Regions from separate parts of the Priestia sp. 10L35 genome, predicted to be linked through region 2. Evidence: riboswitches for the same ligand, from Rfam matches in the RefSeq annotation. Region 2 holds a riboswitch; each other region holds the start of a gene.

The links. Region 2 has a riboswitch for thiamine pyrophosphate ahead of thiT (energy-coupled thiamine transporter ThiT). Riboswitches for the same ligand answer to the same signal wherever they lie in the genome.
Region 1: linked by a shared signal. The riboswitch ahead of AC1DEF_RS24400 (thiamine phosphate synthase) and the one ahead of thiT (energy-coupled thiamine transporter ThiT) in region 2 are both predicted to bind thiamine pyrophosphate.
Region 3: linked by a shared signal. The riboswitch ahead of tenA (thiaminase II) and the one ahead of thiT (energy-coupled thiamine transporter ThiT) in region 2 are both predicted to bind thiamine pyrophosphate.

The regions. Positions count from the first base shown of each region.
Region 1 covers NZ_JBFTKA010000009.1:58,769-69,739, reverse strand. The annotation lists gene AC1DEF_RS24440 (NADPH:quinone oxidoreductase family protein) at 1-953, opposite strand, end outside; gene AC1DEF_RS24435 (nucleoside hydrolase) at 1,133-2,077, shown strand; gene AC1DEF_RS24430 (amino acid ABC transporter ATP-binding protein) at 2,112-2,846, opposite strand; gene AC1DEF_RS24425 (amino acid ABC transporter permease) at 2,877-3,581, opposite strand; gene AC1DEF_RS24420 (amino acid ABC transporter substrate-binding protein) at 3,565-4,386, opposite strand; gene AC1DEF_RS24415 (fluoride efflux transporter FluC) at 4,710-5,126, shown strand; gene crcB (fluoride efflux transporter CrcB) at 5,127-5,516, shown strand; gene AC1DEF_RS24405 (hypothetical protein) at 5,564-5,779, shown strand; TPP riboswitch at 5,942-6,043, shown strand; gene AC1DEF_RS24400 (thiamine phosphate synthase) at 6,165-6,788, shown strand; gene thiO (glycine oxidase ThiO) at 6,772-7,899, shown strand; gene thiS (sulfur carrier protein ThiS) at 7,896-8,099, shown strand; gene AC1DEF_RS24385 (thiazole synthase) at 8,105-8,872, shown strand; gene AC1DEF_RS24380 (thiazole biosynthesis adenylyltransferase ThiF) at 8,869-9,888, shown strand; gene thiD (bifunctional hydroxymethylpyrimidine kinase/phosphomethylpyrimidine kinase) at 9,911-10,720, shown strand; gene gpmA (2,3-diphosphoglycerate-dependent phosphoglycerate mutase) at 10,751-10,971, opposite strand, start outside.
Region 2 covers NZ_JBFTKA010000002.1:221,245-232,215, reverse strand. The annotation lists gene AC1DEF_RS07135 (ethanolamine ammonia-lyase subunit EutB) at 1-1,113, opposite strand, end outside; gene AC1DEF_RS07130 (ethanolamine ammonia-lyase reactivating factor EutA) at 1,140-2,558, opposite strand; gene thiT (energy-coupled thiamine transporter ThiT) at 2,716-3,324, opposite strand; TPP riboswitch at 3,357-3,457, opposite strand; lysine riboswitch at 3,632-3,816, shown strand; gene AC1DEF_RS07120 (amino acid permease) at 3,919-5,358, shown strand; gene AC1DEF_RS07115 (hypothetical protein) at 5,395-5,763, opposite strand; gene AC1DEF_RS07110 (GNAT family N-acetyltransferase) at 5,867-6,358, opposite strand; gene AC1DEF_RS07105 (cysteine hydrolase family protein) at 6,449-7,036, opposite strand; gene AC1DEF_RS07100 (cupin domain-containing protein) at 7,058-7,366, opposite strand; gene AC1DEF_RS07095 (YqcI/YcgG family protein) at 7,341-8,108, opposite strand; gene AC1DEF_RS07090 (LysE family transporter) at 8,261-8,902, shown strand; gene AC1DEF_RS07085 (alpha/beta fold hydrolase) at 8,888-9,709, opposite strand; gene parC (DNA topoisomerase IV subunit A) at 9,922-10,971, opposite strand, start outside.
Region 3 covers NZ_JBFTKA010000002.1:661,432-672,402, reverse strand. The annotation lists gene AC1DEF_RS09410 (helix-turn-helix domain-containing protein) at 1-432, opposite strand, end outside; gene AC1DEF_RS09405 (SDR family NAD(P)-dependent oxidoreductase) at 741-1,520, shown strand; gene AC1DEF_RS09400 (ArsR/SmtB family transcription factor) at 1,533-1,835, shown strand; gene AC1DEF_RS09395 (aldehyde dehydrogenase) at 1,849-3,249, shown strand; gene tenA (thiaminase II) at 3,278-3,967, opposite strand; TPP riboswitch at 4,062-4,159, opposite strand; gene AC1DEF_RS09385 (TspO/MBR family protein) at 4,386-5,132, shown strand; gene AC1DEF_RS09380 (hypothetical protein) at 5,436-5,618, shown strand; gene AC1DEF_RS09375 (sodium-dependent transporter) at 5,795-7,129, shown strand; gene AC1DEF_RS09370 (cell wall hydrolase) at 7,161-7,736, opposite strand; gene AC1DEF_RS09365 (LacI family DNA-binding transcriptional regulator) at 7,987-9,018, shown strand; gene AC1DEF_RS09360 (ThuA domain-containing protein) at 9,109-9,834, shown strand; gene AC1DEF_RS09355 (Gfo/Idh/MocA family protein) at 9,867-10,892, shown strand; gene AC1DEF_RS09350 (Gfo/Idh/MocA family protein) at 10,905-10,971, shown strand, end outside.

The DNA of each region.
Region 1 (10,971 bases), on a different contig from region 2:
AAAGTCGGAAGTACCTCAGGGAGCTGTTGTAGTGAAATTTCTTGCTGAATGAAAGGTTCGAAGCTTTCAGGCTTAAAGTCATTAGCAAGTCTATTCCAAATCTCTTTTCGAGTAGGCATTGGACAGTAAACAGAATCGATACCTAATAAATTAATCCCTCTTAAAATGAAGGGAAAGACTGTTGTTGGCACTTTGCCTCCAGCCGTTAGCCCGCTGACCGCTACAGAGCCTCCGTACTGAATTTGACTGAGAACAGAAGCTAGAGGCTCTCCGCCCACAGGATCCACCGCAGCGGCCCATTTTTCCTTGCCTAATGCTTTTAATTTGCCGTTATAAACATCTTCACGCGCTACAATAGAGGAAGCGCCAAGCTCTTTCAAATAAGCTGCTTCCGAGCTTTTTCCCGTACTTGCTTCCACTGTGTAGCCTAATTTTGAAAGAATGGCAACTGCAAAGCTTCCTACACCTCCCGTAGCGCCTGTTACAAGCACAGAGCCATTAGATGGACTAGTATGGTTTTCCTCTAAGCGATGCACAGATAAAGCAGCTGTAAAGCCAGCTGTTCCGATAATCATTGCTTCTTTTAACGTTAAATTTTCAGGGAGAGGGACAATCCATTCGCTGCGTATGCGCGCATACTCACTATAGCCTCCAAAGTGTGATACGCCAATGTCATAGCTTGTTGCAATGACATGATCACCTTCTTTAAAATCAGGGCTGTCAGAAGATACAACAACTCCTGCTAGGTCGATTCCTGGAACAAATGGGTAGCTTGTCACAATATTTCCGTTTGCGATGCTGGCTAAGCTATCTTTATAATTCACCCCTGAATAATGAACGCGAATAAGTACATCGCCTTCTGGCAAATCGTTTAGCGTCAGTTCTTGGACGGACGCCTCCACTTGCTCTTCACTTTTTTTATCTACGATTAATGCTGAAAATGATTGCTCCATTTTATTTCTCCTTTCTATAATGAGATGTATATATCTATACATAGACTACCTTATTTCTATACCCATTATAGAAAATAGTAAAAGAAGTTCCTAATACTTTGATTACGAAAGAGATTATTTCATTATAAAATAGCGGTATAGCTATTAGTTAGCAATACATAGAAAAGAGGAGAAGAGAAATGAGCACAAACATATATTTTAACCATGATGCAGGCATTGATGATTTAGTATCGCTTTTTTTACTGCTGAAAATGGATGATGTAAAGGTAACAGGGGTATCTGTTATTCCCGCTGACGGATATCTAGAGCCAGGTATCAGCGCAAGCCAAAAGATTATTGATCGTTTTGGAAGTTATGATATTGAGGTCGCTAAATCTACTTCACGCGGTATGAATCCATTTCCAAAGGAGTGGCGCATGCATACGTTTTATGTAGATGCACTGCCGATTTTAAATGAAAAAGGGGAAGTACAAACAAAAATAAATCAGCTCCCTGCTCATGATCATTTAATCGAGACATTGCAGCACACAGCCGGGAAAACAACTTTATTGTTTACAGGACCGTTAACAGATTTAGCAAGAGCATTGGAAAAAGCGCCGGAAATAGAAAAGAAAATTGACAAGTTAGTATGGATGGGCGGTACATTTCAAGAAGTAGGAAACGTGCAAGAGCCCGAACATGATGGAACGGCGGAGTGGAATGCTTTTTGGGATCCAGAAGCAGTAGCGAAAGTATGGAAAAGCAAAATTAAAATTGAGATGGTTGCTTTAGAAAGCACGAATCAAGTTCCCTTAACGCCCGCTATTCGTCAAATGTGGGCTTCACTTCGAAGATATGAAGGAGTAGACTTTGTAGGGCAGTGCTACGCGGCTTGCCCGCCGCTTGTACACGTTGAAACCAATTCAACATATTATTTGTGGGATGTACTCACAACAGCATTTACAGGGAATTCAACACTTGTGAAGGTAAAAACCGTTTCGAGTATTGTGCATACAGAAACACCGAGCCAAGGAAGAACAGAAATTTCCGAAGAGGGACGACCTGTAGATGTCGTATATGATGTCACAGCTGAAGCATTCTTTACGTACATTACAGATTTGATGAAAAAAGCAGTAGCCAAATAAAGAAAAAGGTTGCACATGAAAGTGTGCAACCTTTTTAATGAATCATATTCAAGAATTGACGTGTCCGCTCTTGTTGAGGATTTGAAAATATTTTATCTGGTGTCCCTCTTTCCATAATGACGCCTTGATCCATAAAAATAACTTCATCCGCTACTTCACGGGCAAAGCGCATTTCGTGAGTTACCACCACCATCGTCATTCCTTCTTTTGCCAAGTCTTTCATGGCTTGAAGAACGTCTCCTACAAGCTCAGGATCAAGAGCTGAAGTAGGCTCATCAAACAGCATAACTTTTGGATCCATCGCCATTGCTCTGGCGATGCCAACGCGCTGTTGTTGTCCGCCAGACAGCTGGAAAGGATAAAAGTCGAGCTTGTCTCCTAAGCCAACTCGTGTTAATAATTCTTTCCCTCTTTTTTCTGCTTCTTGAGTGGAAACACCTTTTACAATTACAGGACCTTCCATAACATTTTCAAGTGCAGTTTTATGAGGAAATAAGTTATAGTTTTGAAAGACCATACCTGTTAGGCTTCGAAATGAAGTAATGTCTTTTTTACGAACAGGCTTGGTAAAATTCATGCTTTTTTTATCAAGTTCAATCGTACCGTCTGTTGGGATTTCTAACAGATTTAAGCAACGTAAAAAAGTTGTTTTACCGGATCCAGAAGGGCCGATTAATACAATTACCTTGCCCTGTTCAACTTCCAAATCAATCCCTTTTAATACTTGCAAATCACCGAATGATTTATGCAAATTTTTGATATTAATCATATAAAAAACTCCTTTAGCTACTTGAAACGGTTATTTAGATACGTAACGATCTAGTCTTATTTCAATGCGTCCTTGGATAATGGATAAGATTGTGCACATAATCCAGTACAAGAGCGCTGCTTCACTATAAAGAAGTAAAAACTCATAGTTAGTTGAAGCAATTTCTTGAGCTTGACGGAACATTTCAGAAACAAGAATAAGCGATGCAAGTGACGTGTCTTTAATAAGACTAATAAAAGAGTTAGATAATGGCGGAATCGATACACGTGCTGCTTGCGGTAAGATAATCCGTCTTAACGCTTGGGAATAGGTCATACCAAGTGAGTAGCCAGCTTCCCACTGTCCTTTAGGAATAGATTGAATTGCTGCTCGGATAATTTCAGATGCATAAGCACCTACACTTAATGAAAATCCAATAACAGCAGAGATAAATGGATCAATTGTTATATCTAAGTTAGGTAATCCGTAGAAAATGATAAATAATTGCACAAGCAAAGGCGTTCCACGAATAATTGAGACATATACACGTGCAATCATGTTTAATACCTTACTTGACGACAAGCGAGCAAGTGCTGTTAAAACAGCTAACACAATGCCTATGGCAAAGCTTATTAATGTTAGTGGAATAGAATATTGAATAGCTCCCTTTAGCATTGGTAAGAGAGATGATTGAGCGATTGAAATCAATTGATTCAATCGCTCTCCATCAGGAAAAATATTATTTAGGAGAAACATCTTCGCCAAACCATTTCTTAGAAATTTTTGCGTATGTTCCGTCTTTTTTCATATCTTTCAATGCTTTGTTTACTTCATCCACTAACTTACCGCTGTCTTTTCTAAACATAAAGCCGCTTGCAGCACCATCGGATTTTTCATCCGCGATTTTGATAGGTGCGTTAGGGTGCTTTTTCTTATAGTCAAGGAACGATAATTTATCGTTGATTGTAGCATCAACACGGTTTGCGCTCATTAGTTCTACTGCTTGAGCAAAACCTTCAGCACTCGTAATGTTTGCACCATAAGATTGAGCCATGTCTTTATAGTTACTTGTTAATGACTGTGCTGATTTTTTTCCTTTTAAATCTTTAAATGATTTGATATCTTTTTCGTCTTTACGAACAATTAATACAGCGCCTGACTGGATGTATGGATCAGAGAAATCGTATTTCTTTTGACGATCTTCACGAATACCCACTTCGTTAGCAATCATGTCAAAGCGTTTAGCATCTAATCCGGCAAACATGCCATCCCACTGTGTTTCTTTGAACTCAGCTTTTACGCCAAGACGTTTAGCTACTTCTTGAGCCAATTCTACATCAAACCCAGTTAGCTTTTGTTTGTCATCATGAAAAGTGAACGGAGGGTATGTACCTTCAGTTCCAATTGTTAATACGCCATCTTTTTTCACTTTATTATATAAATCCTCTTGTGAAGATTTATTGTCTCCATTGTTTGCTTCATTTTTTGAGCTAGAACCGCATGCGGCAAGCACAACTGTGAAAGCTAATAGTAGCGACAAAAGTGCAGCAAATTTCTTCATTTTCTAAACCCCCTAGTATTCTGATAGGAAATGATACTCTGTGATACTAAACAAGAACACAGCAAAAGTCAACAAAAAAAACTTATACGATTAATGTGACTTAAAATAAGGGAAATATACCTTCTATACACGGTTTGTCATAAGGATACAGAAAGATTTTAAAATTTGGATTAAGTGGATTTTTAAGGGAGATTTGAGGAGTAAAAAGGAAGTTTCATGCGACGATTTTCTCTTTCATTTTTTCATGACTTTTGGTGCAATAAACATATAGTTAAATGTTAAGGTAGAAATAAATTCCTTATGGTACACTTAAAGAAGAATTTATGAAACGGAGCGATATGATGAAAGCCATAAACTTAATCTCAATTGCCTTTGGTGCTATCGCTGGTACATATGCACGTTATTTGCTGAATCTTTCCTTATTATACACGGGCTATCCAATAGGAACGGTAATTGAAAACCTATTAGGAAGCTTCATACTAGGCCTATTAACAGGATTTTTTGTGTGGAAAAAGCCAAAAGAATGGATAAAGCTTGGACTAGGAGTTGGCGTGTGCGGCGGTTTTACAACGTATTCAACGTTTGCAGGAGACGTCATTTCTCTCACTCAGCACCATTTATTTTGGGGAGCCATTTATGTAATTGTCTCTTTAGTAGGTGGAATCCTTCTTGCTTTAGCAGGCTATCTATGCGGTGAAGCGGCAGGGGAAAATTTAGTGAAAGTACATGAGGTGAAGTAAATGAGCATAGTGAGCTTGGCACTTGGCGGGGCAGCTGGAGGGATATGCCGTTATCTTTTGGGTTTAAAAGTTACAAAAATAGTTTCAAACCCTCCTTTTCCAGTATCAATGCTGTTTGTAAACTTGCTCGGTGCGTTTGGCCTTGGTCTTTTTTACGGTAGTTATTATGGAAAGGTTCCGAGTCATGCTTATGATGATTCAATATTTTTAATGATTGGCATTGGGTTTTTTGGTGCCTTTACCACTTTTTCAACGTTCAGTGTGGAAACCGTACAGTTAATTCGAGAAAAATCTTATCGAAAAATGTTGGCGTATGTGGGGATTTCAGCATTTGGAACAGTTGGTTTATTTACAGTCGGTTTACTGGCAGGAACGTTTTTATTTAAGTAAAGAGAACGTTTCTAGTAGGGAAAAACAAAAAGACGGAGAAGTAGAGAATGGATAGAAAAGCAGAAGTTTGGAAATACATTTTGTTGATTGTAGCTGTTGCAGGTCAGATCATCGGTTTTTTATTTTTATTTATAAATGTTGTCGCGGCATTTATTTTTTACGGTTTTTATATTCTAACTTTTATTATGTTACTCCTGCTGTTTATATGGGATCGGAAAAAGGAAAAAGACAAAGAAGAATTTGACGACTATACCGATTACTAACCATATAAAAAGCAGAATGATGCGGTGCGCCGGGCCTCTTACTTACTAAAGAAGCTTAAAAGATACATCTATAAAAAGAAGAGAGCTGTAAGAGCATAAAGAGATATTGTATTTACATCTAGTTGTGTTATAATTTTAAGTGCGAAAACAAAATCAATAAATAGCAATCACTAGGGGAGCTTTTTGAAGCTGAGACGAATGTATTTCGGACCCTTTGAACCTGATCTGGTTTGGACCAGCGTAGGGAAGTGGTGATCATGTTTACATAACGATGCATGCTAACCACTCTACGTTGTAGAGTGGTTTTTTGTATGTAATAAAACCCTCTACACAAGATGAGGTGATTGAAATTTCTCTTTATTCTGAATAGAAAGGTTTCGATCATGTGGATATTCCTAAATTTCATGTCATTACAACAGATAAGCAGCCAATCGAAGAGCTTCAAAAAATTTTAACGGCTATCGCGCCTTTTGCGGGCGCCGTTCATATTAGAGAAAAAGAGAAAACGGCAAAGCAGATTCAATGTTTACTAGAAAGCCTGCCATTTTGTCGCTCTAAAATTATTTTGAATGACCGAGTTGATGTAGCGCATGCTTTAAAAGCAAAAGGCGTACAGCTTGCCTATCATAGTTTAGACGTTTCGGTTGTTATAGACGCATTTCCTTCTCTTATTGTCGGAAAATCAGTTCACTCTGTGGAAGAGGCTTTAGAAGCTGAAAAAGATGGTGCTCACTACATTCTATACGGACATATTTATTCAACACATTCAAAAAAAGGATTAAAAAGTCGAGGGATAGCAGCACTAAAAGAAGTAGTAGACGCTGTGCAGATACCGGTTATTGCCATTGGAGGAATTACACCTGTAAATGCCAAAGAGGTGCTTCAAACAGGAGCACACGGTATAGCTGTGATGTCTGGTGTCATGCTTGCGCAAGATCCCCTCAAAGCGATTAAACAATATTCTCATATATGGACATCTGGAGGTGGAGAAAATGAAGCAGCATTATGATGTACTGTTAATCGGAGGAGGTATAATCAGCTCTTCTATCGCTTATCATTTGTCAAAACAAGGAGCGTCAGTAGCTATTCTTGAACGCAATCAAATTGGTTGTGAAGCTTCAAGTGCAGCCGCTGGTATTTTAGGTGCTCAAGCTGAAATTGATGAAGAAGGTCCTCTTTTAGACCTTGCTATTAAGAGCAGAAGCATGTTTCCTGAACTGGTGAAGGAACTAAAAGAAAAAACGGCCATCGATGTAGAGCTCATTCAAAAAGGCTTATTAAAAGTCGCTGTAACAGAAGAAGATGCACACGTATTAAAGAAAAAAGCCGCTCAGCACCACCGGTGGGATGAACATGTAAGATGGATCGATGTAAAAGAAGCGCGTTTGTTAGAACCCGGGCTCTCTCCAGACATATACGGAGCCATTACAATACCGGGAGACGGCCAGCTAGCTCCGGCTAAGTTAACGCAAGCTCTTGCTCATGGAGCCTTGTATCACGGAGCAGATGTATTCGAATACTGTGACGTTCATTCTCTTATTATGGAAAATGAAACAGTAAAAGGTGTACAGACGTCCAAAGGCTCTTTTTATGGAGAAAAAGTAGTTATTGCAGCAGGCTCATGGGCTAAACGCTTTATTTCTTCTGAACATGTAGGTCAGGTGTTTCCCGTAAAAGGGGAGTGTATTGCTCTTCAAAGTCATAAGCCGCTGCTTTCTAAAACGATTTTTTTAGATGAAGGTTTTTACTTAGTGCCTAAGACTGGTGGAAGAATCGTAATCGGGGCAACTAAGCTACAGCATGATTTTACCAAGACGGTTTCTGCACAAGGTATTCAATTTTTGCTGAATAAAGCTTCTGCGCTTCTGCCGGCTATTAAAGAAGCCACATTTGAAAAAGCATGGGCTGGTCTTCGTCCGCAAACAAATGATGGCTGGCCTTATTTAGGAGAGCATCCTGAAATAGCGAATCTACACATGGCGTTTGGCCACTACCGAAACGGTATTTTATTAAGTGCTGCAACTGGAAAAATTATGGCTGATGCTTTGTTAGGGAAAAAGCTGAATCATTCATTTTTTACATCATTTCAGCTAACAAGAGTAATGGAGGGAGTTCATTGAATCTAATCATTAATGGTAAGACCGTTACTTTTGGAGATGAAATTGAAACGGTCGAGCACTTGTTGCAGGCTCAGAACCTGCATGAACGAGTGGTAATTGTTGAGCTAAACAAGAACATTTTGCAAAAAGAAGAACATAGCGATGCATGCTTAAAAGATGGCGATATATTAGAAGTTGTTTCATTTGTCGGAGGAGGATGAAGAGTATGTTAAAAATTGGACAATATACATTTAATTCACGTTTATTATTAGGGACAGGGAAATTTCCGGACTTTACGACTCAGCGTCAAGCGGTAGAAGAGTCAGAAACAGAAATTTTAACATTTGCTGTGAGACGAATGGATATTTTTGATCAAAATCAGCCTAATTTATTAGAAGCGCTTGATGTGAAGCGTTTCACTCTTTTGCCTAACACTGCTGGAGCAAAAAATGCAGAAGAGGCCGTACGTATTGCTAAATTAGCAAAGGCTTCTGGACTTTGTGACATGGTGAAAGTAGAAGTAATTGGATGTGATAAAACGCTGCTTCCTGATCCAGTTGAAACATTAAAAGCCAGTGAAGAACTGTTAAAAGAGGGCTTTACCGTTTTACCTTACACATCAGATGATGTTTTACTTGCGCGTCGTTTAGAGGAGTTAGGCGTACATGCCATTATGCCAGGAGCTTCGCCTATCGGTTCAGGTCAAGGTATTATTAATCCGTTGAACATGCGTTTTATCATTGAACAATCAACTGTTCCAGTAATTGTAGATGCAGGTATTGGAACGGCTTCAGACGCAGCTCAAGCTATGGAGTTAGGAGCAGATGGTGTGTTATTAAATACAGCTGTTTCAGGAGCAAAAGATCCTGTGAAAATGGCTCGTGCTATGAAGTTAGCGATTGAAGCAGGACGAGCAGCATTTGAAGCAGGACGTATTGAAAAGAAACAATATGCAACGGCAAGCAGTCCAACAGAAGGGATGAGTATCGGTTGATTAATCGTTATTCCCGCCAAGAATTGTTTCAACCTATTGGAAAAGGCGGACAGCAGCAAATTCAAGAAAAGCATGTTCTGATTGTAGGAGCAGGTGCTCTTGGAACAGGGAACGCGGAGGCCCTTGCGCGAGCGGGGATAAAGAAAATAACGCTCATTGACCGGGACTATGTAGAATGGAGCAACCTTCAGCGGCAGCAATTGTATAGTGAAAAAGATGCTGATAAAAGAATTCCAAAAGCAATTGCCGCTAAAAAACGGCTTCACGATATTAATCACGATGTAAAAGTAGAAGCGCACGTAGCAGACGGTACCCCTCAAGTTTTAGAACAGCTTGTTGAGGGGGTAGATGTTATGATTGATGCAACCGATAATTTTGACACACGCCTTGTAATGAATGATTTATCACAAAAATATGATATTCCTTGGATTTACGGAGCATGTGTAGGAAGTTATGGAATTAGTTATACTATCATACCAAGTGAAACACCGTGTTTATCCTGTTTGCTTGAATCTGTACCGCTTGGAGGGTTAACATGTGATACAGTGGGGATTATTAGTCCTGCTGTCCAAATGGTAGTCGCTCATCAAGTAACAGAAGTGTTAAAAATATTAGTCGGAGACTGGAATGCGCTCAGGAGGGAACTTGTTTCGTTTGACGTATGGAAAAATGAGTATACGAGCATCAATGTGAACGTGTTTCGCAAATCTGCTTGCCGCTCATGCGGCAGTGAACAAACGTATCCCTTTTTACAATATGAAAATCAAACGAAAACAGCTGTGCTATGCGGAAGAAACACGGTACAAATCCGTCCGGGCAAATCAGCCAAGCAGCCGCTGCAGTCTTTAGGTGAACGATTAAAAGAAAAAGGATATAAAATTGAACAGAATCCGTATCTGCTTTCTTTTTATGTAGATGATTACCGTTTAGTTATGTTTCAAGATGGGCGCGTCTTTGTCCATGGAACAAACGATATAGTAGAAGCAAAGTCACTTTATCATCGGTATATTGGGTAAGAAAGAGATGGAGGTTTCAAGCATGACAGTACCAAAAGCATTAACCATTGCTGGATCAGACAGCGGTGGAGGAGCAGGCATTCAAGCAGATTTAAAAACATTTCAAGAGCGTGACGTTTTTGGCATGTCTGTTATTACAGCTGTGACCGCACAAAATACAGTTGGCGTTCAAGGAGTTTATCCTTTAGAAGTAGAAGCAGTTGAAACTCAGTTAGATTCAATTGCCACTGACTTATTTCCTAATGCAGTGAAGACAGGTATGTTGTTCAGTGCTGATATTATTTACGCAGTGGCTCGTAAAATCAAACAGTACGGACTGCAAAATGTTGTAGTTGATCCCGTTATGATTGCAAAAGGCGGTCAGTCTCTTCTTCAAAGTGAAGCCGTACAGGCTCTAAAAGAATTGTTGCCTCTTTGTGAAGTCATTACGCCGAACATACCGGAGGCGGAAGTCATCACGGGTAAAGAAATTCACACGATCGAAGACCGAAAAGAAGCGGCAAAACAGATTCATGAGCTAGGTGTAAAGCACGTGGTAATTAAAGGCGGACATGATCAATCTCATCAAGATATGATTGATATAGTGTATGATGGTCATAAGTACGTTGAAATCACGCATGAAAAGATGAATACAAAGCATACACATGGAACGGGATGCACGTTTGCTGCTTGCGTCACAGCTGAACTAGCGAAAGGCAAAAGCGTGGTTGAAGCAGTTCAAACTGCCTCGGATTTTGTTCACTATGCGATTAAGCACACGCTTGAAATTGGTTCCGGACACGGTCCTACTAATCACTGGGCGTATGGAAAATACTTTCGTTCAAACATATAAAAAAACGTGCCTACAATCTAGGCACGTTTTTTATGAAGAAGGAATATGGGTAGGAATCTCTCCATCGATGCCTAAATAATAATGTCTAAGGGGCTTTAAATTATCATCAAGCTCATAAACAAGCGGCACGCTTGTAGGAATATTCAAGTTCGCAATGCCATCAGGCGAAATGTTATCCAAGTACTGCATTAGAGCCCTAATCGTATTACCGTGAGCGGAAATAATAACCTTTTTTCCAGCTTTAATAGAAG
Region 2 (10,971 bases):
AGCATCCATGTGGTTGGTGTAACATACGTCTACTCCCATAGGCAGGCCGTGCATTTTACCCATGAAATGATCTTCTAACCCAGCTCGTAGAACTTGTTTGCTGTTATATAAGTATTCAGGTCCAATAAATCCAACAACTGTATTAACTAAGAAAGGCTTGTAGTGACGAGCTAAGCCGTAGCATCTAGCTTCGAGCGTTACTTGATCAATGTTATAGTGAGCTTCTGCTGACAGTTCAGAACCTTGTCCTGTTTCAAAATACCAGCGGTTTGGACCTTTTGCCGTTCCTTTTTCATGAATTAGCGCTGTCGCTTCATCAAGCATAGACAGTGAAATTCCAAATGAATCATTACCAGCTTCTGTACCTGCTAAACTTTGAAAAATCAAGTCTGCTGATGCTCCTTTTTCAATTGCTCTCATTTGACTCGTTACGTGTGATAATACACAGTTTTGAGTAGGAATTGACCATTCGTTGATTATATTTTTTGTTTCATTTAAAAGCGCGTAAATATTATCCGTTGTATCAATAACAGGGTTAATTCCGATAACCGCATCTCCAATTCCATAGCTTAACGCTTCGTATAGCGATGCTCTCATTCCCTTTAAGTTATCTGAAGGATGATTAGGCTGGGTCCGAGAAGCCAATACTCCTTTTTGGCCGATAGTCGTTTGACAAGTAGTTTGCACTTCTATCTTGGCAGCTCCTTGAATTAAATCTAAATTGGACATAATTTTAGTAGCTGCCGCAATCATTTCGCTGCTTAATCCTTTGCTAAGTGCAAGAAGGTCTTCTCCGCTATGCTGATCGGATAAAATGTATTCTCTTAAATCCCCTACTGTCCAATTTTTAATAATGTCGTAAACAGATGAATCAATCTGACTTTCGATTAATGCCGAGACGTTGTCTTCATCTGCGCTGAGCAGCGGGTAATTTCGAATATCAGCAAGTGTGATATCAGCTAGAACTTGCTTTGCTGCCATTCGTTCTTTCATTGACTCAGCGCTAACTCCTGCGAGCTGATCTCCAGAACGCTCTTCGTTTGCTTTGGCCATGATTTCTTTTAAGCTATAAAATGAAAATGTTTCTCCTAACATTCGTGTAGTTTTAAACATCGTTTCCTCCTTGTGTGTTCAGCTGATTATGATGAAAAAGCGAGCGTTTTAACGGAAACGGAGATCGCTTCTCCGGCTATTGGTAACCCTAGATCGATGTAATCTCCGTGTGTAAAATCAATTTGATCTAAACAAATAATTTCTAACTCTTTCCTCTGTTTAGCTAGTGCTTGTCCTAAAGCTTTTGCAATATCTTGTTCGCATAGAACAACGAGGCACTTAGCTCCCTTAAAACAAGCAATAAATTCATCGCTTATTATTTTTGCTAATTCTTGAAGCATCTTATAGCTGCAGTAAGGAAAATGAGATAAAGCAATAGCAGCAGGGGGGTCTTCTGCGCTGAAAATAGTTGAAGCCTGCATACATGCCGCTCGAACTCTTTCTTGAAACAGCTGCGGATTCCACGTCTCTTCTTGCTGAACGGGTATCTCTACAATCGGGATATTTTTTAACGGCAGCCGCTTCGACCCAATATATACGGTTGATCCGCTAACTTCTGTATTTTGCATACCAGCCCCAATTACAGTAGCGCGCGTTGTCTCAGCGGATTGAGATACTTGAATGGATTGAAAATGATATGCTAGAAGCGGACCAACGTCTCCGTGTATGGCCACTTCCTTCACTGTTATTGGCTTTTGCTTCTCCATCATTGCTCCTACTCCTCCTGAAACCATGATCGTTTCAGGATGTATAGAAGATCTTGTATGAGGAGAAACGAGCAGCGAGGAATTTTGATTCAGCGCTTTTACATAATTCACGGTTTCTTCAGCTAGTAATTGACAGATAGACGAAAGCTTTTCAAATGCTGCTTTTTCACCTTCTCGCAGTGTCAAAGAATTATTTTTCAAAAATTCAGTTAAATGAGACGAAACGTAGGTAACAAGACCGTCTTCATTTAGTCGAATTAATCTCCCGCCTACATGCAGTGTAAACGTTTCTATCACTTTTCCATTTTGACATAAAGCGATGTTAGCAGTGCCTCCTCCTACATCAATATTGGCAATTACTGCATTTGTTTCAGCAGAACGCTCTATTGCTCCCGATCCTTTTGCAGCTAATATTCCTTCCAAGTCAGCGCCGGCTGTTGCAACAACAAAATCCCCAGCATGTTCGGCTAGATAGTGAACGATACTTTCTGCATTTTGCTTTCTGGCCGTTTCTCCTGTGATGATCACAGTACCTGCCTCCACTTGATCTAAGGAGATTCCTGCGTTCTTATACTCTTGTTCTAGTAGTACCGTTAATCTTTGAACATCGATTTCAACATCGTTTAGCATAGGAGTGGTATAGATAGAACTTACATACGTTACGCGACGATCAATAATTTGACAGCCTGGCAGCGTAAACTGATTTTGTTGATTTGCTATTAACAGCTTGCTTACAATCAATTTTGTTGTGCTTGTTCCGATATCTAAACCTATGCTCGTTATCCATTTCTGTAGCATGCTATCAATCCCTTATCTCGTTTGAATATGGTGATTATCATAAAACAGTTTTTTGAATATTTCACTAACTATGTTATCAAACCTGACACACTTTTGTGTAAACAAAGGTGACAAATGACAAAAAAAGACTAAATCTTGGTAGATTTAGTCTTTTTGCTTATGATGAGTGTGATTTAGTTACAATCATTCTTGATGCGGATGGAATTAATAGTGAAAGAATGATTAAGCAGGCTATTAGTGACCCTACCATTGAAATACCGTTCATTGAAAAAGAATACCATAGAGCGGACATGCCCTTTGGCGCATATGATCCCCAAAAAATAATACCCGCAATAAAGTGCCAGAAATACCGTGCGAAGCTGCCGATAACAAGGGATAAAACAATCAAAACAAAAGCTTTTGATCTGTTATTGTTAGCTAAATTTGTTTTAATAGATTGCGAAAAAATACCTCCAACACCTATAAAAGCAAAAGCCACAATATATTCAATAAACGTTTGTAGCGCTGTTAAAATATAAGCCGTTCCTGTTGCCAACTGCAACAGCCCCCATAATAGACCAGATAGGGCCCCGCCTTTTACTCCCCAGCGAAAGCACATAATAAAAATGGGCACCATGGAGAACGAAATACTCACAGCCGTTGCAATCTTAATGGAAGGCAAAAGATCAAGTAGAAGTGCTAATGCTGCAAAAATAGCTATTTCAATTTTAGCCTGTAAAGGTAATGCTTTATTCACGTTTCTCACTCCTGTTTTTGAATCATTCATATCAAACGGTTTACACAGGAGTAAGCAAATATATGCTACTATTCCCACATTCCTACGCTAGCGTTAACTAACAGGTTCGAAGGGTCTGAACAATTTGTTCACTCTCAGCACGGCGGCTCCCCCTGTGGTACGTTCGGATATTTATGTAGTATTATGACAACATTCATTATACCATATGTAACAAAATAGATTCGAGAGATTTCAAAGATGTTTCTATTTTCTGAATCTATTTTTTATAATGACAATCGTTTTAGTATTTGGTATACTTCTTTTATGTCAAATGAATATAAAAAACCCTCATCCTAATCGATGAGGTAGAGGTCGCAGTTTTTAATAGTAAAGCAACGGAAATGCAGAGAACATTGAGGATGTTGTTTGAAAGGAAAAATTGCCGAAGTTTAGATCACTTCTCGGTTGATTTAAGCTGGGGCTGTCTCCGAACAGGAACAGAACTGTCACATCATGCGAGTGATGTGAAGAGCTATCTTCACGGAAGGTTGACGCGGTTTTCAGATTTAAAAGCGCGCACATATACTGCGGGCTTTTTTTATGTTATCCCGTCTCTTTCCGTACATTCGAAAGGAGTATTTATCTATGCAAGAGCAGCAAGAATTAAAACGTGGGTTGAAATCTCGCCACTTAACGATGATTTCATTAGGAGGAGCCATCGGAACCGGCTTATTCTTAGCAAGTGGTGGAGCAATTCACACAGCAGGACCTGGGGGAGCGCTTTTAGCTTACGCTATCATTGGTGTCATGGTTTACTTTTTGATGACCAGCCTAGCGGAGCTCGCAGCTTATATGCCTGAAGCCGGTTCATTTAGTACGTATGCGTCTCGGTTTGTAGATCCATCCTTTGGTTTCGCTCTCGGCTGGAACTATTGGTATAACTGGGCTATTACGATTGCAGCTGAATTATCTGCTGGAGCCCTTATTATGAAATTTTGGTTCCCAAACTCTTCTTCTATTTTATGGAGTGCCCTGTTTTTATTAATTATGTTTGGGCTTAACTACCTTTCTGTAAAAGGATTTGGTGAATCTGAATTTTGGTTTTCGTTAATTAAAGTAGTAACAGTTATCATCTTTTTAGTTATTGGCATTATGATGATTTTTGGTATCTTTAACAATGAAGCACCAGGGTTTAAAAACTTCACGCTTGGTGATGGACCCATTCACGGTGGATTCTTTACTGTCTTAGGTATTTTTATGGCTGCTGGTTTTTCATTTCAAGGAACAGAGTTGCTTGGAGTCGCAGCTGGAGAAAGTGAAGATCCGGAAAAAACGGTTCCTCGCGCAGTTAAACAAGTCTTCTGGCGCATCTTGTTATTTTATATTTTAGCTATTTTTGTTATCGGGATGCTTATTCCATACACAGCCGATTCATTAGCAAGTGATGATGTGCGAGTAAGTCCATTTACTTTAATATTCGAACGAGCAGGTCTGGCGTTTGCAGCATCAGCTATCAATGCCGTTATTTTAACAGCCGTTTTATCTGCTGGTAACTCAGGTATGTATGCTTCTACGCGTATGCTGTGGAACTTAGCGAAAGATGGAAAAGCACCAAGGTTCTTAGCAAAAGTGAATAAACGAGGCGTTCCAGTGAATGCTTTAATCGCAACGGCACTTGTCGGTACACTTGCATTTGGTGCTTCATTTTTTGGAGACGGTGCGGTATACACGTGGTTACTTAACGCTTCTGGTATGTCTGGCTTTATTGCTTGGTTAGGAATTGCCATCAGCCACTATCGTTTTAGAAGAGCATTTGTTGCCCAAGGTCATGATTTGAGTGAACTTCCATATCATGCAAAACTTTTCCCGTTTGGTCCTATCTTTGCCTTTATTTTATGTGCTGTTGTCATTTTAGGTCAAAACTATTCGGCGTTTACGGGTGATTCGATTGACTGGTACGGTGTACTTGTTTCTTATATCGGACTTCCTTTATTCTTAATTGTTTGGTTAGGATACAAATGGACGAAAAAGTCAAAACTTATTCCGTTAAAAGAATGCCAAGTAACAGTGAAAAAATACGAATAAAAAAAGCTCTCTATTCAAAAGAATAGAGAGCTTTTTTTATGTGATCTGATCAGCAAAATGAAGAGATATATAGGCGGGCTGATTTTTCATAACAAGCATATAACCTTTGAGGGGACGATTACAGTAATCAGCAGCTTCTATATAATAAATACGCTGAATTAACCTGCTTAAATGGGTTGCAAAAGATGGAAGTTGATGAGTAGGAATGCTTTGGATGTAGTCTATGATTTCTTGTTTAGTTTGAAGGCCCGAATGGGTACATTCTAACAGATGAAAAAGCGGATCTGCTGCTATAGTAGATAGTTCAGAATTGTGTTTGATTCTATTCAGCTGGATATGCAGTTCTTTTTTGGACCATCTTTTTGGAATAGCTCTTAGATGCTGATATTGAAAATGTGTATTCATGATAGCTAACACCTTTCGTATTAAAATAATAAAACGACTTATTATTTTAATAACCTTTACACATGAAACTAAAACGTCACAATGTGTAAAGGTGTCATACATCTTATAAAATAAGCTGATAAAAAAGCACATCTTGCCACTGATCGAATTTCCAGCCTACTTCTTTAAATTCTCCGCAAAATGTAAAATTAAATTGCTCATGCATTTTGACACTGATATCATTCCCTTTTGTAATCCCTGAAATGACAACGTGATGGTTGAGTTCTTTAGCTAATTCCAAAATCCGCTTCATAAGCTGTTTTCCAATGCCATACCCCTGCTGATTTTTGTCAATATAAATCGATAGCTCTACCGTTTGAATGTACGCCTCTTTATCTCGATAAGAAGAAAGCGAAGCATAGCCCGCTACTACCCCATCTTTTTCTGCGACAATAAGCGGAAAAAGTTCATTGCTAATATGATTATTAAACCAGCTCCTTCTTTGCTCTACTGTTACAGGCGTTAAGTCAAAAGTAGCAGCACTTGTTTGAACAGACTGGTTATAAATTTCAACAAGCATAGGTAAATCTTCTTCTTTAGCATAACGAATGATCATATGTACAAACTCCTTATAGTATAGAATTATCTTTATTTTACTTCTTTTAAGGAACATAATCTACATAAAAAACCGATGTGCGCATGCACATCAGTTGTGATTTTGAGCATATTGAAAGGTTTGAAGAACTTGAAGTGTCTCTTTTGTAGAAACGACCGTCGCAAACTCCTCATGCAAAGAAGACAGTGCGAATGTATGTACATCTTCTGCAGGAAGGCTTGTTTTTCCATCGTAGGACATACCATCAAAGCAAGCTGTTGCATCGTTTACAACGTACGTTCTGTACCCTAAATTTCCAGCCATGCGGGCAGTCGTAGAGACGCAGTGATTAGTAGTTAGTCCTATTAAGATAAGCGTATCATAACCATTTGCTTTTAAATAACTGTCTAGCTCTGTTCCAATGAAGCAGCTGTTCACGTGCTTGCGAATTAAGTATTCATCTTCTTGTGGACCAAACCCTTCTTTGAACTGAAATCCCTTCGAACTTGGATGTAAAGGAGAATCTGGATTTTCTGATGCATGCTGTACGTGAATGACAGGATAATTTTGGCGCCTCCATGCTTGCAGTAGCGTCAGCATATGTTTTTCTGCATCTAGATTGTTTCTTTCCCCCCACTGTGGTGAATAAAATCCTTCTTGTACATCAATAAGCAGCAGCACTGGCCGGGAACGTAGCATAAGCATCATCTTCTTTCATCTTTATTTTAAAATGGAAATAACGTATGTGCACCCATCAGGACCGGCTTTTGACGAATGAACCGTTTGTTTCGGTAAATGTATCCGATCTCCTGCCTGACATAGAACCGTATCATGTTCAACTGTAAAGTAAATAGATCCTTCAAGTATATGAAGAATTTCATCAGTTGGATGGGTATGAGATGGGTGCGTTTGAAAAGCAATATCGTGCTGTACTTCAACGTATCCAGTATACGCCGGAAGCAGTTCTTTAATTACTTCTTCAAACTTTCCGCCAACTCCTTTTTTAATAGAGGCTTTTTTTACGTCCATGCTGCTCACTCCTTTTTAATTTAAACGGACACTGTCCCGTAATATAGTTGTTATCATCGTGTAAAAAATATTGCTTCCACTCTCGGTTTTCCTGCTGTCCATACCATCCTAACTCAGGGTGAGCTGATACGTCATCATATGTTTTTAACCGATCGCGGACCACCTTTTGTACGTGCCGCCCTATTTTTGAATCTCCTGTCATACCTTCAAACACCCACCGAGGTTGAAATGTAATCATAAATCCCCTGCTCTTACGGCTTTTACGTAAAGAATGAGCAGGCGTATTACAGACGACAAAAATAGGTTCTCCGTGAAAGCAAAATTCCCATAATGGATCTTTTGGATCTTTTGGAATGTCTTGCGGCCATGTCTTTTGATCAATTTGATGAAGAAACGTCAGCGTATCCCAAAACATCGTTTCGTACTCTTCCATTGAACGTTCTTTATGTTCAGGCTTAAAGAATAACACAAAGGATGTATAGCGACCTATGGTTTTAAAAGTATCTATGTATTCTCTAAGTGCCGACGCTGCATTCCTAATATCTTGGTAGTTATAAGGAGTAGTCACAAATGAAAACCGCAGTAAATCTTTTTTAAAGCCTTCTACCCCTAATATACAAGGAAATGGATTTTCTTCTGATAATATATCGCTTTGGAAATATTGAAAAGCATCTTTTCCCCAAAACGGGACATGCGTTGACTCTAAAATCTCATTGGCTCGAAAAAGCATTTTTGATGCCATTAAAACCCTCCTTATGGAACTCAACGTTACATGTGTATTAAAGAAAAGAAAGTTTATGAGCATTTTTAACTAAATGCCGCTTCTAAATTATAAAACTCTAATCTATATATATATAAGCTACTATTGGACAAGTTAGAAAGGAGGCTGTGTTTGTGGAGTGGTTTTTGATTGCTATAAAACAAATAATTCTAGGTATTAGTCTCGCAGCACCGGTAGGTCCAATTAATATAGAGATGATTAAAAAAGGGCTGACGAAAGGTTTTTGGGCTTCTTGGCTAGTTGGTTTAGGGGGCATGACGGCCGACATTTTATTTATGCTCCTCATTTTAATAGGGTTAACGCCTTTTGTGCAGATGCAGGCTGTTACTGTTACCCTGTATGCAACTGGTTTTGTCATGCTCACATTTGTTGGCTTTCAAAGTATGAAACAAGCTGTTTCTCGTTCCTTTTCAATAGATGTAAATAAACCCTCTATTAAAAGAGATAAGTCGTTTTTTACAGGTTTCTTCATTGCTCTTATGAATCCTTTAAATATTGTGTTTTGGTTTGGTGTATTTGGGTCAAGCTTAAGCGAAAGCCTCCAAAGTCAAACGTGGCTATCTGTCTTTTTTCACAGTTTCTTTATTATCTTTGGCATCCTTCTTTGGAATTTAAATATTGCCAGCAGCATTCATTTTACAAGAAAATTTATCACGCCTAAGCTTCTTCGCTTTATTACGTTAGGTGCAGGTTTTTTACTTTTTTTATTTGGCTGCCAATTCGGTTTTAAATGTATATCCTTACTTATAGGCTGAGTTTTTAGCGATGAGTTCAATAAGAGTGTCATTTACTTTCTCACGTTCATCATAAAAAAGACCGTGTCCACTATTTTCAAATGGAAGAAGTGTAGAAAATGAAATATGACGATTCATAACTTTTGCAAGATCAAATGGACAAATTTGATCTTTTTTTCCGTGTAATATATATGTCTCAGTAAAAATTTGACTCAAATCTTCCCGTAAGTCTTCGTCTCGTAAAGACACCGCAGTTTTAATCGTTCCATGACCGGATGCCTCTAAACCTAAATCTTGAAACCATCCTCTAAAGGCTGAGCTGGTAGGCTGATTAAAAAACTTTTTCTCAAACTCTTCAAGCATGTTAGGACGATCTCTATACGTATTTTGAATAATTGTATTTACTTCTTCAGAAGGAAGTCCATATGGAAAATCAGTTTTTTGAATAAAGCTTGGAGCCGCTGCCCCTAATAAAATTAACTTCTTCACGCCATATCCTAAATGTCTGCTCATATATCGAATAGCAATGGCTCCCCCCATAGAAAAGCCTACGAGCGTATAATTTTTAAGCTCAAGTCTTTCTACTAACATGCGAATATCATCCGCTAATTGATTATAAGAATAGCCGGTGAAAGGTGCATCTGATTTTCCGAATCCCCGAAGATCAGGAGCGATACATCGAATACCTCGGGCCGGCAACGTTGTAAATTGGTATTCGTACATTTTAGCGTTAACCGGCCACCCGTGAAGGAAAAGAACGGGTTCCCCTTTTCCAATATCTCGAACAAAAAGTTTAGTCTTAGGAGTTACGTGAATAAAGTAGTTCATCTATAACACCTCCTAGTTGGTCTTATATATATATGTGTAGGACAATTGGAACATTCAAAAGTTTCTTAGAGGCTTGTGTAGGAGGTGTATAATGTTTATCTGGGATAAGGAGTAGGGAAATTCTTTTATATTGTTTATTTAGAACATAGTTTAATTTAAAAATATTAAACAAAAAAAGTAGTAAAGCGTTAAAAACTTTACTACTTTTTTTGTTATTTTTCTTCCAGCCACATGTCAACTAAATTGCCAGCTTCGCTTTGGTCCAATACGAATGAACCGTTGCTGTATCGGTCGCTAGCTCGCATTGTAGACGGGTCAACCTGCTCGATTTGACCTTTAGATGATTCCACTATCACGTAATGTTCTTTAGAAATTGCTTTTACTTTTGCAATTTGATGCGGATTAGATTTTAGTTCTCGGACCATCACTAGCCCTCGTTTTGCTCGTGCTGATTCTTCAAACTCAGTAATTTTTGTCTTTTTCACAGCTCCTCGCTGTGTGGCGATAAATAATTCAGTTGATAGAGCTTCATCTTCATCGAAGATAACGCCGCTTACAACATAATCATCGTCTTTTAAGTTAATTCCTTTCACACCAGAAGCGCGAGTCCCTACAATATTGATTTCTTCTTCCCGGAAACGCAGTCCGTAGCCAGAGCGAGTGGCAATAAACACTTGTTTTTTACCATCCGTTTGATATACATCGATTACTTCATCATCGCCTTTTAAATTAACGGCGACAAGAGCTTTGGAGTAGCGCTGTGCTTTATATTGAAGTAATTCTGATTTTTTGACCATACCATTTTTCGTAAAGAAAAGCAGATACTGATTTTCTTTAAATTCTTTCACTGGTATCGCCCGTACAATTTGCTCTTCTTTATCAATTGGAACAATGTTCATGATATGCTGCCCCATGTCTTTCCACCTGATATCAGGAAGTTCGTGCACTGGCATATATAAATAATTCCCTTTGTTTGTGAAGATGAGTAGCGTTTCAGTTGTATTAATTTCATACTTCGCTAAAATTCGGTCCGTATCTTTCATACCGAAGTCTTGCCCGTTAGACGCGGCGTAAGAACGAAGGCTTGTTCGTTTTACGTATCCGTCTTTTGTGACTGTCACCATCACCTCTTCAGATGGAACCATCACTTCTAGATTAATCTTAATTTCTTCGATTTCCGCTTCAATTTTTGAGCGGCGTTCTGTACTGTATTGCTTTTTCACACGGCGTAATTCTTTTTTGATTACATTAAAAAGTTTTTT
Region 3 (10,971 bases), 440 kb from region 2:
AGGAGGGGTCTTCTCCTGCTTATTTTCTGAAATGCTTTCCTGCTTTTCAGCAGCTTTTTTCTTTTCTTGCTTCATTTGTTTATTGGAATGTTCTTGAAAATCAATGACGTTTTCTTTTTTAGCAGTTTTCAACTGTGCCGGTTCTTCTTCTTTTGAAACCGCTGCCTCTGATTCCATCACTAAATGCTCCTGTGCTTCTTGTTCTTTTATCAGCAGCTGAACGTATTCTTTGACTTCATCTAACGTACATTGTTCATCAAACAGCTGTTTAATATCATTAAATAATTCAATTTGTTCCTCTGTATAGACACGGGCTCCATCTACTCGTTCAATTGTTAAATAGCTGCCCAATAATTTTTCCCATTGTTTTAGCGTTTTCTTTTCTACCTCTAATTGATCACTTACTTTTTTAATTGTATATGTCTCCATCATTTTTCATTTCCTCCCTTATCTATTTTCATCCAACTATGTAATGGATTATTTGTTGTATGTTGTATTCACCATATCTTCACTTGTTTTCCTGCTAGGTGACAAAGGTTGTCAAAACTAGACGACATTAGCCTTCTATGTAAAGAAAACGCATATTTTGTAAAAAAATGTACAGAAACGCGTAAATGGAAAAAATGGAAAACACAAAAGAAAAGAAGAGTATAGAAAACAGTTGACGGGAAAAAATGAATCCTATAAGATAAGTTTAAGTGTTTAAGTTCTTGAACATATAAACGTAAGGAGTGAACACTATGTCACAGCATTATGCGCTCATCACCGGTGCGTCGGGAGGAATAGGTAAAGAGTTAGCTTATCAATTCGCAAAGGATGGGCATCCTGTAATTTTAGTTGCCAGAAGCGCTGATAAACTAGCAGCTATTGGAGAGAATTTAAAATCTACTTATAATATTGAAGTCATAACGGTTGTTAAGGATTTATCAAGAGAAGAAGAGATACAGTCATTATATGAAGAACTTAAAAATAAAAAAATGCACGTTGACTATTTAGTGAACAATGCTGGTTTTGGACTATACGGCAAATTTATTGAAACAGCTTTAGATGAAGAGTTAAACATGATTGATTTAAATATTCGAGCATTAACTCATTTAACAAAATTATTTTTACCGGATATGGTCAAAAGAAATCGCGGAAAAATTTTAAACATTGCATCTGTTGCTGCATTTATGCCAGGTCCACTTATGACGGTATATTACGCAACGAAAGCGTACGTATTATCTTTCACAGAGGCCCTTGAAAATGAATTAAAAGGTACCAATGTAACGGTAAGTGCTCTATGCCCGGGTCCAACTAAAACGGGTTTTAGCGACCGAGCCCTGCTAAGCAACTCCAAGCTTTTTCAAAGCGGTGCAATGGATGTAGAAACAGTAACGAAAGTTGGCTATAAAAAATTTATGAAAGGGCAGACGGTTATCGTACCAGGAGTACAGTTTCGTCTCGCTACGTTCATCCCGCGCTTCGTGCCAAGAAAGTGGCTTACATCCGTTGTCCGCAGAACACAAGAAATTAAATAAAGGAGAATCTATATGAGTCAAAAAGCAGTCGAGTTATTTCGTGCCAGCATTCCTATTTTTCAGGCGCTAAGTGATTCAGCAAGACAAGATATTATTTTGCTGCTCGCGGAAAAAGAGCCTTTAACCGTAAATGAAATTGCAAATGAGTCTACGCTATCACGACCGGCAATTTCTCATCATTTAAAAATTCTACGCGATCAAAAGCTTGTGCAAATTGAGCAAAAAGGAACGCAGAGATATTATTCATTAGCTTTAAATGAGGCAGTCGAGCTATTAAAAAACTTGCTTGCTACAGTTGAAAGCGAATGTTTATAAGGAGATGAAAGAGATGAACCACGAGCGATTTTATATCACAGATGAAACGGTCATTGAACATATTGTTTCTACACAAAAGCAGTATTTCTATGCGCAAAAGACAAAGAGTATCAGCAGCCGTATTCAAGCGCTGAATAAGCTAAGAGACGCAGTCAAACAAAACGAGCAGAGAATTATGGATGCTTTAAAACAAGATTTAAATAAATCTGAAGTAGAGGCGTACACGTCGGAAATTGGGATTTTACTAGAGGAGATTCGGTTTACGCTTAAGCATTTAGCAAAATGGATGAAGCCTAAAAAAGTAAAAACCGCTTTAACACATGTGGGCTCTAAAGGGGAAATTGTTCCTGAACCGTATGGAGTCGCGTTAATTATTGCTCCGTGGAACTATCCGTTTCAATTAGCATTGTCTCCTTTAGTAGGAGCGATTGCCGCTGGAAACACGGCGATTATAAAACCTTCTGAATTAACGCCTAGCGTATCTCGCGTTATACAAGAATTACTGGCTGAAGCTTTTGACCCAGCATTTGTGACGGTGATTGAAGGCGCTGTAGACACGACGAGCCTGCTTTTAAAACAGCCGCTTGATTATATTTTCTTTACGGGAAGTGTAAATGTAGGGAAAATTATTATGCAAGAAGCAGGGAAGCAGCTTATTCCAGTCACGCTTGAGCTAGGCGGAAAAAGTCCGTGCATTGTACATGAAGACGCAAACCTAGATCTTGCAGCGAAGCGAATTATGTTTGGTAAAGGGATGAATGCAGGCCAAACGTGCGTTGCTCCTGATTATTTGCTCGTGCATAAAAAAGTGAAAGCGCAGCTTGTAGAGAAACTTCGCGAAGCAATTTCTCAATTTTACGGTAGTAATCCACTTGAAAGCGACCGCTACGGCCGTATTGTCAGTGAGCGTCATTTTACTCGGCTAGTTGAGTTTTTAAAAGACGGAAATGCTATAGTTGGAGGCGGGTACAATAAAAACACGCTAACAATAGAACCTACGGTGTTAAGTGAAGTAAGCTGGACATCAGATGTTATGCAAGAAGAAATCTTTGGGCCTATTCTTCCTATGATTGAATATGAAACACTAGACGAAGTCATTCATAAAGTTCAAGAAAAAGCTAAGCCGTTAGCTCTTTACTTATTTACAGAAAGTGAAGATGTGCAAAACGTGATAACGGAGCGCCTTTCATTTGGAGGAGGCTGTATAAACGATACGCTTATGCATATCGCTACGCCATATTTGCCGTTTGGCGGAGTGGGAGAAAGCGGCACGGGTCAATATCATGGAAAAGACAGCTTTCAGACATTCACTCATTTTAAAAGCATGCTGTCTCAAACAACCAAGTTTGATTTGTCATTCCGCTATCCTTCGGAAAAACAAAGCTTGAAAATGATCAAAAAACTATTGAAATAAAAGAGCCTCCTGATAGGAGGCTTTTTCGTTATTTTGAAAGTGAAAGCTGAGAAAGCGGCCATTTTTCTTGGGTATATGCCATTTCCCAAAATAAATACTCCAGTTCACAGCTTTTGATGAAGTGATCTTTCATACGGTTACGTTCTTCTTCAGTAGCTTGTTCGGCGAGTTCATCAAGCTTGTTACAAAACCATTGTGTTGTGCCATTCATTTCTTCATTATTATAAAACTGAATCCATTCATAAAAAGGATGAGAAGGAGATGGATTTACTTGTTCTGTAATGCGCTGGCCAATTTCAACGTACGTCCATGGACATGGAAGAAGCACTGCAATGATTTCTGCTAAGCTGCCTGTATGCGCAACACTTGTCATATGGTTAATGTAGTGGCTGGCCGTCGGTGAAAGCGTCTCAGTGTGAAGGTCTTCATAACGTACGCCTGCTACTTCACAAAAATTATTGTGAGGGTGTACTTCACTATGTAATACCGTAGAAATGCCGGCATTAAAGGCTTCCATTTCGGTACGCGTGCGGCATTTTGTTAAAGCAGCGCCGTAAATGCGAACAAATGCTGTTAAGTATTCGTAATCTTGAGAAACGTAGTGAATAAGCGCTTCTTTTGGCACGTTTCCTTCAGCAATTCCTTTAATAAAAGGATGGTTAAAAATGGCTTCGTAAATATAGTTTGCTTCTTGTCTTAATTGAGATGAAAATGACATCAAAATCCTCCTTTAATATGAGGAAGTCACAAACAAGCACATAAAGGAAATAAAAAACACTCCGTTTATAAACGGAGTGGCAAAGGACAGTAAAAACTGAACATTGCCACTTTCCTACGCTGGTATGAGCCAGATCAGGTTCAAAGGGATCAAGAAAACTTGTCTCAGCCGGTGGCACCCCTAGTGGACTTCCTATTAATCTAAGTTTAACTTACCATATATTCTGAAAAATAGAAAGCGTTATGGGAAATTGTGTGCTAACCGCTTTTCTTTCTTAAAGAGGAAATTTCTTAAAGCTATTTTTAATCATTTTTGTTTAAAAATGCATATTTTTAGGGAAGAAGAGGTATTAATGAAGGGAAGAGCCGTTTTCGTCTCCGAAACACTCCCATATAAATAGAAGAAAGGAGAGAACAAAATGGCGAAATTTCGTTTGTATGCTGTATTAAATACAGTAGGCTTGGCTATTACACTGCTTGTGAATTATTTAGCAAATGCCATTCCAATAGGAGGCAAAACAACGGGAGAAGCTTCTGCGCAAGTTCCTACGTTGTTTACACCAGCGGGTTATGCTTTTGCTATCTGGGGCGTTATTTATTTATTATTAACCATTTGGGTTATACGCCAATTTTTTGCAAGAGAAGATCAAAAGGAAATATATGCACGTATCGGCATTTGGTTTTTTCTAAACTGTTTGTTAAATAGTGCGTGGATCTTTATTTTCCAAAACGATTACTATAAGTTATCTCTTTTAGTTATGCTCTTTATTCTAGGCACATTAATGATTGTGTATTCCATTATTCAGCATTCTCGAATGACAACATGGTTTATGCGTCTGCCGATTTCGCTTTATCTTGGATGGATTTCTGTTGCGACTATTGTCAATGTGTTTGTCGTATTTCAAGCAAATGGAATACAGCACTTGCTTGGCTTAAACGAGTTAGCATGGACGATTATTATGCTGCTGGTAGGAGCTGTGCTGGGCATCATGTTTACATTAAAAAACCGAGACGCTGTTTATCCGCTTGTTTTTATTTGGGCTTATATTGCCATTGCAGTGAAGCAAAGTGGAAATCAGCCAATTGTCATTACTGTCATCATTTCAGTTGTTTTATTAGCAATTACCATTATTGTGGGATTGATTAAACGCTATAGACGTTTTTAAAAAGAAGCTCTAGCTTTTGTAAGCTAGAGCTTTTTATGATGCTCTTTTGATTGTAAAAAAGCAGCTGTAAAAGCAATTAAGCTAATTAAAATACCAAAAGGAACAACAATTGGTACGAATGATAAAATAAATGTCATAAGTGTAACCTCCATGTTGCATCGGTGCATAATGAAAAATTCAACTTTTTTAAATTGAAGTTCCGCTATTATAGTATGCTAGGCTTTATGTTTGGAGCCTATATGTTTAGAAATAAACGAAAAAGGCAACATACGTTACATACAGGTTATATTAGGAGGAGTTAAAATGGAAACATATTTAGTCGCTTACACGGATAAAGATGATATGGAATATAAACAAGTGACGTGCGAGAGTTATGAAGATGCAGAGCGTACGGTCCTTCGTTTAGAGAGAGAAGGGCATATGCATATTGAAGAAATTTCAAATCAAGAAGCCTACCGTGGAGATGAATCCTCGTACAGAGAATAAATTTTGAATAGAAACACCAACCTTAAAATGAAGAAGCAGCTGCTTCTTCATTTTTTCTATTCTATATAGATATCGTTTTATAGAAAAAAGTAAAACGGGAATGATTTTCTTCTGCATTTATGGTACAGTACTAATCAGGTGAGTTTTGAGTTTAGAAGAGGAGAGAGTAACATTATATGAGTAAAGGAAATCAGTGGTCTTCACGCCTCGGTTTTATTTTAGCATCTGCTGGGGCAGCAATTGGTCTAGGAGCGATATGGAAGTTTCCATACGTAACGGGAACCAGTGGCGGTGGAGCGTTTTTTGCGTTGTTTATTTTATTTACGATTTTTATTGGATTGCCGCTTCTGTTGGCAGAATTTATCATTGGAAGACATACGGGGAAAGAAGCGATTAGTGCTTATAAGGCAATTGCTCCAAAATCCGCTTGGGTATGGATTGGCAGGCTGGGAGTACTAAGCTGTGTCGTTTTGCTTTCCTTTTACAGCGTCGTTGGCGGCTGGGTGATTTTATATACGATTATGAGCGTAACCGGTATGCTAAGCGGAAAAGAGTACGGTCCGTTGTTCAATGCCGTCATTAGCCAACCTTATGTAGTATTAGGTGCACAGGCGCTGTTTTTATTAATTACAGTGTTTGTTATTTCAAAAGGTGTACAAAAAGGAATAGAGCGTGCTAATAAATACATGATGCCGCTGTTATTTATTTGTTTTATCATTATCGTGGTGCGTTCTTTAACATTAGACGGAGCAATGGACGGAGTAAAGTTCTTTTTGAAACCGGATTTTTCAGCCATTACAGGGTCATCTGTTCTCTATGCGCTCGGTCAGTCGTTTTTCTCGCTTTGCGTGGGATTATCCTGCATGGTGACATATAGCTCTTATTTAGGGAAAAAAGTAAGCTTGACGCGTTCAGCTGGGACTATTGCTATTTTGAACTTGTTTGTTTCGCTGCTGGCGGGCTTGGCTATTTTCCCAGCCGTTTTTTCATTTGGATTAAAGCCAACTGAAGGACCTGGACTTTTGTTTGTGGTCTTGCCAACAGTATTTGAGAAAATGCCGTTTGGTACCGTCTTTTTAGCACTGTTTTTAATTTTATTTCTATTTGCTACGCTTACGTCTGCTTTCTCACTGCTGGAAATTATCGTAGCTGCTTTAACCAAAGACGATCAGACAAAACGAACTCGCTACGCTTCTTTATCAGGGATTCTTGTGTTTGTGGTAGGTATCCCATCAGCGCTTTCGTTTGGTGTACTAAAACATGTCTCACTTTTTGGCAGAAGTATATTTGACGTAGCTGACTTTTTTGTGAGCAACTTAATGCTGCCTCTGGGAAGTTTAGCCATTGCGATTTTTGTGACATTTAAAATGAAAAAAGAAGCCGTGTATGAAGAGTTTATTTCAGGAAGTACAAAAGGCGCTAAATTATTCAACGCATGGTTCTTTCTAGTTAAATACGTATTGCCTATTATTATTATAGCTGTTTTATTAAGCTTACTTGTTGCATATTAAAAAAAAGCACTCATCTGAGTGCTTTTTTTGTTTATTTTGCAAAAACGTGATTTCCGATTGTGATCGTAACCTGTTTTTGACGAAGCCATTGGTCGCTTGTTTTATCTGGATTAAAGAAGAATAATGAACCTTTTCCTTGACCTCTAAAAGCTAGTGCTTCATTTACAGCTTTTTTTGCTTCAGCATCAGCTGCTTTATTAATTTCACCGTTTTGTACAGGTGTAAACTGTGTACCTTGATAAATGACATCATGAATAGAGTTTGGGAAAGAATCGCTATCCACGCGATTTAAGACAACTGTTGCTACAGCCACTTTGCCAGCGTAAGGTTCGCCTTTTGCTTCAGCTTGTACAAGGCGAGCTAACAATTCTTTATCACTTTCGCTAATAGAGTTAGGGATTGTTAGTGTTTCATTTGCATTAATAGAGTCCGTAGATTTGTGATTCGCTTCTTTTAACTGTTTAACCGTAACGCCGTATTCAGTGCCAATCTTGTAAAGAGTCTCTCCGGTTTTTACGCGATGAGTTGTTTCAGCGGCATTTGCCCCGTGACTCATGCCGAACATAGGAACTGCCAGTGCTCCAATAATTGCTAGTTTCTTAAACATAAAGTAAGTACCTCCTGAAATCCTTTTGAACGCCCCTTTTATCACGGATCGGTGCGTGCTGTGCACCGAACTTTATATGTACGTTTCAAAGATTAACAGGTGTCAATACATCTTGTCACTGCTTAAAACATACCAATCTAGGAAGATATTATAATAGTTAACAGATAATTTGAAAAATACGTTGACTGATAATAAAGGAGTGAATTATAATGAACGAGTAAATAGTTAACCGTTTAACTGGAGAGATTTTATGGGAGAAAAGATAACGATTCGTGATGTAGCGAAGCATGCAGGGGTATCTGCAGCTTCAGTATCTTACGTCTTAAACGGAATTAACAAAGTATCCGATGAAACAAAAGAGCGAATTTTAACAGCGGTAAAAGAATTAAACTACGAACCAAATTTAACCGCCGTTAGTCTTTCAAAACAAAAGTCAAATATGATTGGCGTTATGTTCCCGCTTACAGATGATTCACTTTCTACTATATTTAAAGATAACCATTATTACAGTGAAATGATTAGTGGAATTGAATATGTAATCCGTAAGCATGGTTATGATCTAGTCATATCTGGAGCGAGTAGCCCAGCTGATTGTCTAAAATGGATTCGAACGAGAAATATTGATGGTCTTCTGTTTTTAGGAGCCTTCCCGCATCGATTGTATGAGAAAATGAAAGCGTTATCGAATCCGATTGTGCTAGTAGATACATATGAAAGGTACGAACGTGATTATCATCATATTTCTGTAGACGATGAGTATGGAGGATATCTAGCTACAACACATTTAGTGAATTTGGGGCACAAAGAAATTGCCTTTGTTGCTCATCACCTCGTCAATAGTCCAGTGGATAAAAAGAGGTATATAGGCTATGAGAAAGCATTAAAAGAAGCAGGCATTACGCCATCAAAGACGTTTGTTTTTGAAGTGAACGAAAGTTCGTTTGATAACGGTTATAATTTAGGGAACAAGCTGCTGAAAGATCATAAGGATATTCGGGCGGTTTTTGCTTCCTCTGATACGCTGGCGCTTGGAATTATGAAAGCACTGCAAGAAAAGGGGAAAAAAATTCCGCAGGACTACTCAATCGTAGGGTTTGATGACATAACGTTTAGTAGCTATGCATCTCCCAGTTTAACAACCATTCGTCAAGATGTATTTAACAAAGGAGTCGTAGCTGCGACGTCGGTTATTCAAGCAATTGAACACCGTTTCAGCACGCTGCAGCATGTGAAATTATCGGTTGAACTTATTATTCGGGATTCGACTGCTAAGCGCGGGTGAACCGCAGTAAGTTAACCGGTTAACCAAAGTTTAGCATTTATGAAAAAAGGGGATATAAGTTAGCATTCACAAAAAAAAGGGGATATGAAAATGATTAATGTTACAGTATGGAATGAAAATCGTCATGAACAGAAAAATCCGGTTGTAAGAGAAATTTACCCTGAAGGCATTCACGGTGCCATCGCTTCTTTTTTAGAAGAAGGAGGGTTTCGTACACACACCGCAACATTAGACGAAGTAGAACACGGGTTGACTGAAGAAGTATTAAATCAAACGGATGTTTTAGTATGGTGGGGTCATTTAGCACATGACGAAGTGAAAGATGACATCGTTGAGAAAGTAAAGCAGCGCGTGCTAGACGGTATGGGGCTTATTGTCTTGCACTCAGGTCACTTTTCTAAAATTTTTAAAACGTTAATGGGCACAAGCTGCGACTTAAAATGGCGTGAAGCAGATGAAAAAGAGCGCTTGTGGGTAGTAGAACCGAGCCATCCGATTGTGGAAGGTATTGGTGAATTTATCGAGCTTGAGCGCGAAGAAATGTATGGAGAGCACTTTGATATTCCAGCACCTGATGAACTGATTTTCACGAGCTGGTTTGAAGGCGGAGAAATTTTCAGAAGCGGCTGCACGTACAAACGCGGAAACGGAAAAGTATTTTATTTCAGACCTGGACATGAAACATATCCAACATACCATAACAAAGACATTCAGCGTGTCATTATGAATGCTATTAAATGGGCGAAGCCAGCAGAGAGAAAACGTCCTGTTTACGGCAATGCGCAACCGCTTGAATCAATCGCTGTTAAAAACTAATTAATAATGCTTAAGCAAAGGGGATAGGAAAGATGGCAAAAGTAAAAATTGGCGTTATTGGGTGCGGAAGCATTGCGCAACACCGTCACTTACCAGAATATAAGATGAATGAACAAGTAGAATTAGTAGCCGTTTGCGATATAAACACAGAACGTGCAAACAGCGTAGCGCAGCAGTACGGTGTAAAAGCTTACACAAACTACGAAGAACTTTTAGCAAGCGGTACAGTGGAAGCAGTGAGCGTATGTACGCCCAACTATCTTCATGCGCCTATTTCGGTTGCAGCGTTAAACAGCGGAGTTCATGTCCTGTGTGAAAAGCCGATGGCAACATCAGAAGAAGAAGCGAAAGCAATGATTGAAGCAGCAAAAACAAACGGTAAAAAACTAATGATCGGACATAATCAGCGTTTTGTAGCTTCTCATCAAAAAGCTCGTGAACTTATTGAAAAAGGGGAAATCGGTAAAATTTACAGTTTCCGTACGGCATTTGGCCACGGCGGTCCTGAAGGTTGGAGCGTGGACGGAAAAGACAGCTGGTTCTTCAAAAAAGACGAAGCGTTTATTGGGGCTATGGGGGATTTAGGCGTTCACAAAACCGATATGCTCCGCTACATATTGAATGAAGAAATTGTAGAAGTCGGTGCATTTGTAGAAAGCAATGCAAAAGACTTTGCAAATGTAGACGACAATGCTGTATGCGTATTAAAAACGCAAAGCGGGATTATCGGGACGCTTGCGGCAAGCTGGGCTTACAATGGAAAAGAAGATAACTCCACGATTGTTTACGGAGAGAAAGGGATTCTTCGTTTAGAGGACGATCCGACGTATTCATTAGTTGCACAATATGCAACGGGTGAAGTGGTGAACTATGAATTAGGAAAAATCCAGTCGAACGATGAAGGCGGACAAAGTAATTCTCACGTCATTGAACAATTTGTAGATGCAGTTGCAGAAGATAAAGAATCTCCTGTTCCTGGTGAAGAAGGATTAAAATCACTTGCTGTTATTTTAGCAGCTTTAAAATCAAGTCAAACGAAACAAATTACACGCGTGTAAGAGGTGAAAAACGTGAGAATTGGCATAATCGGAGCAGGAGGGATTGCTGTAAGCAGGCATATCCCAGCATTCAAACAAC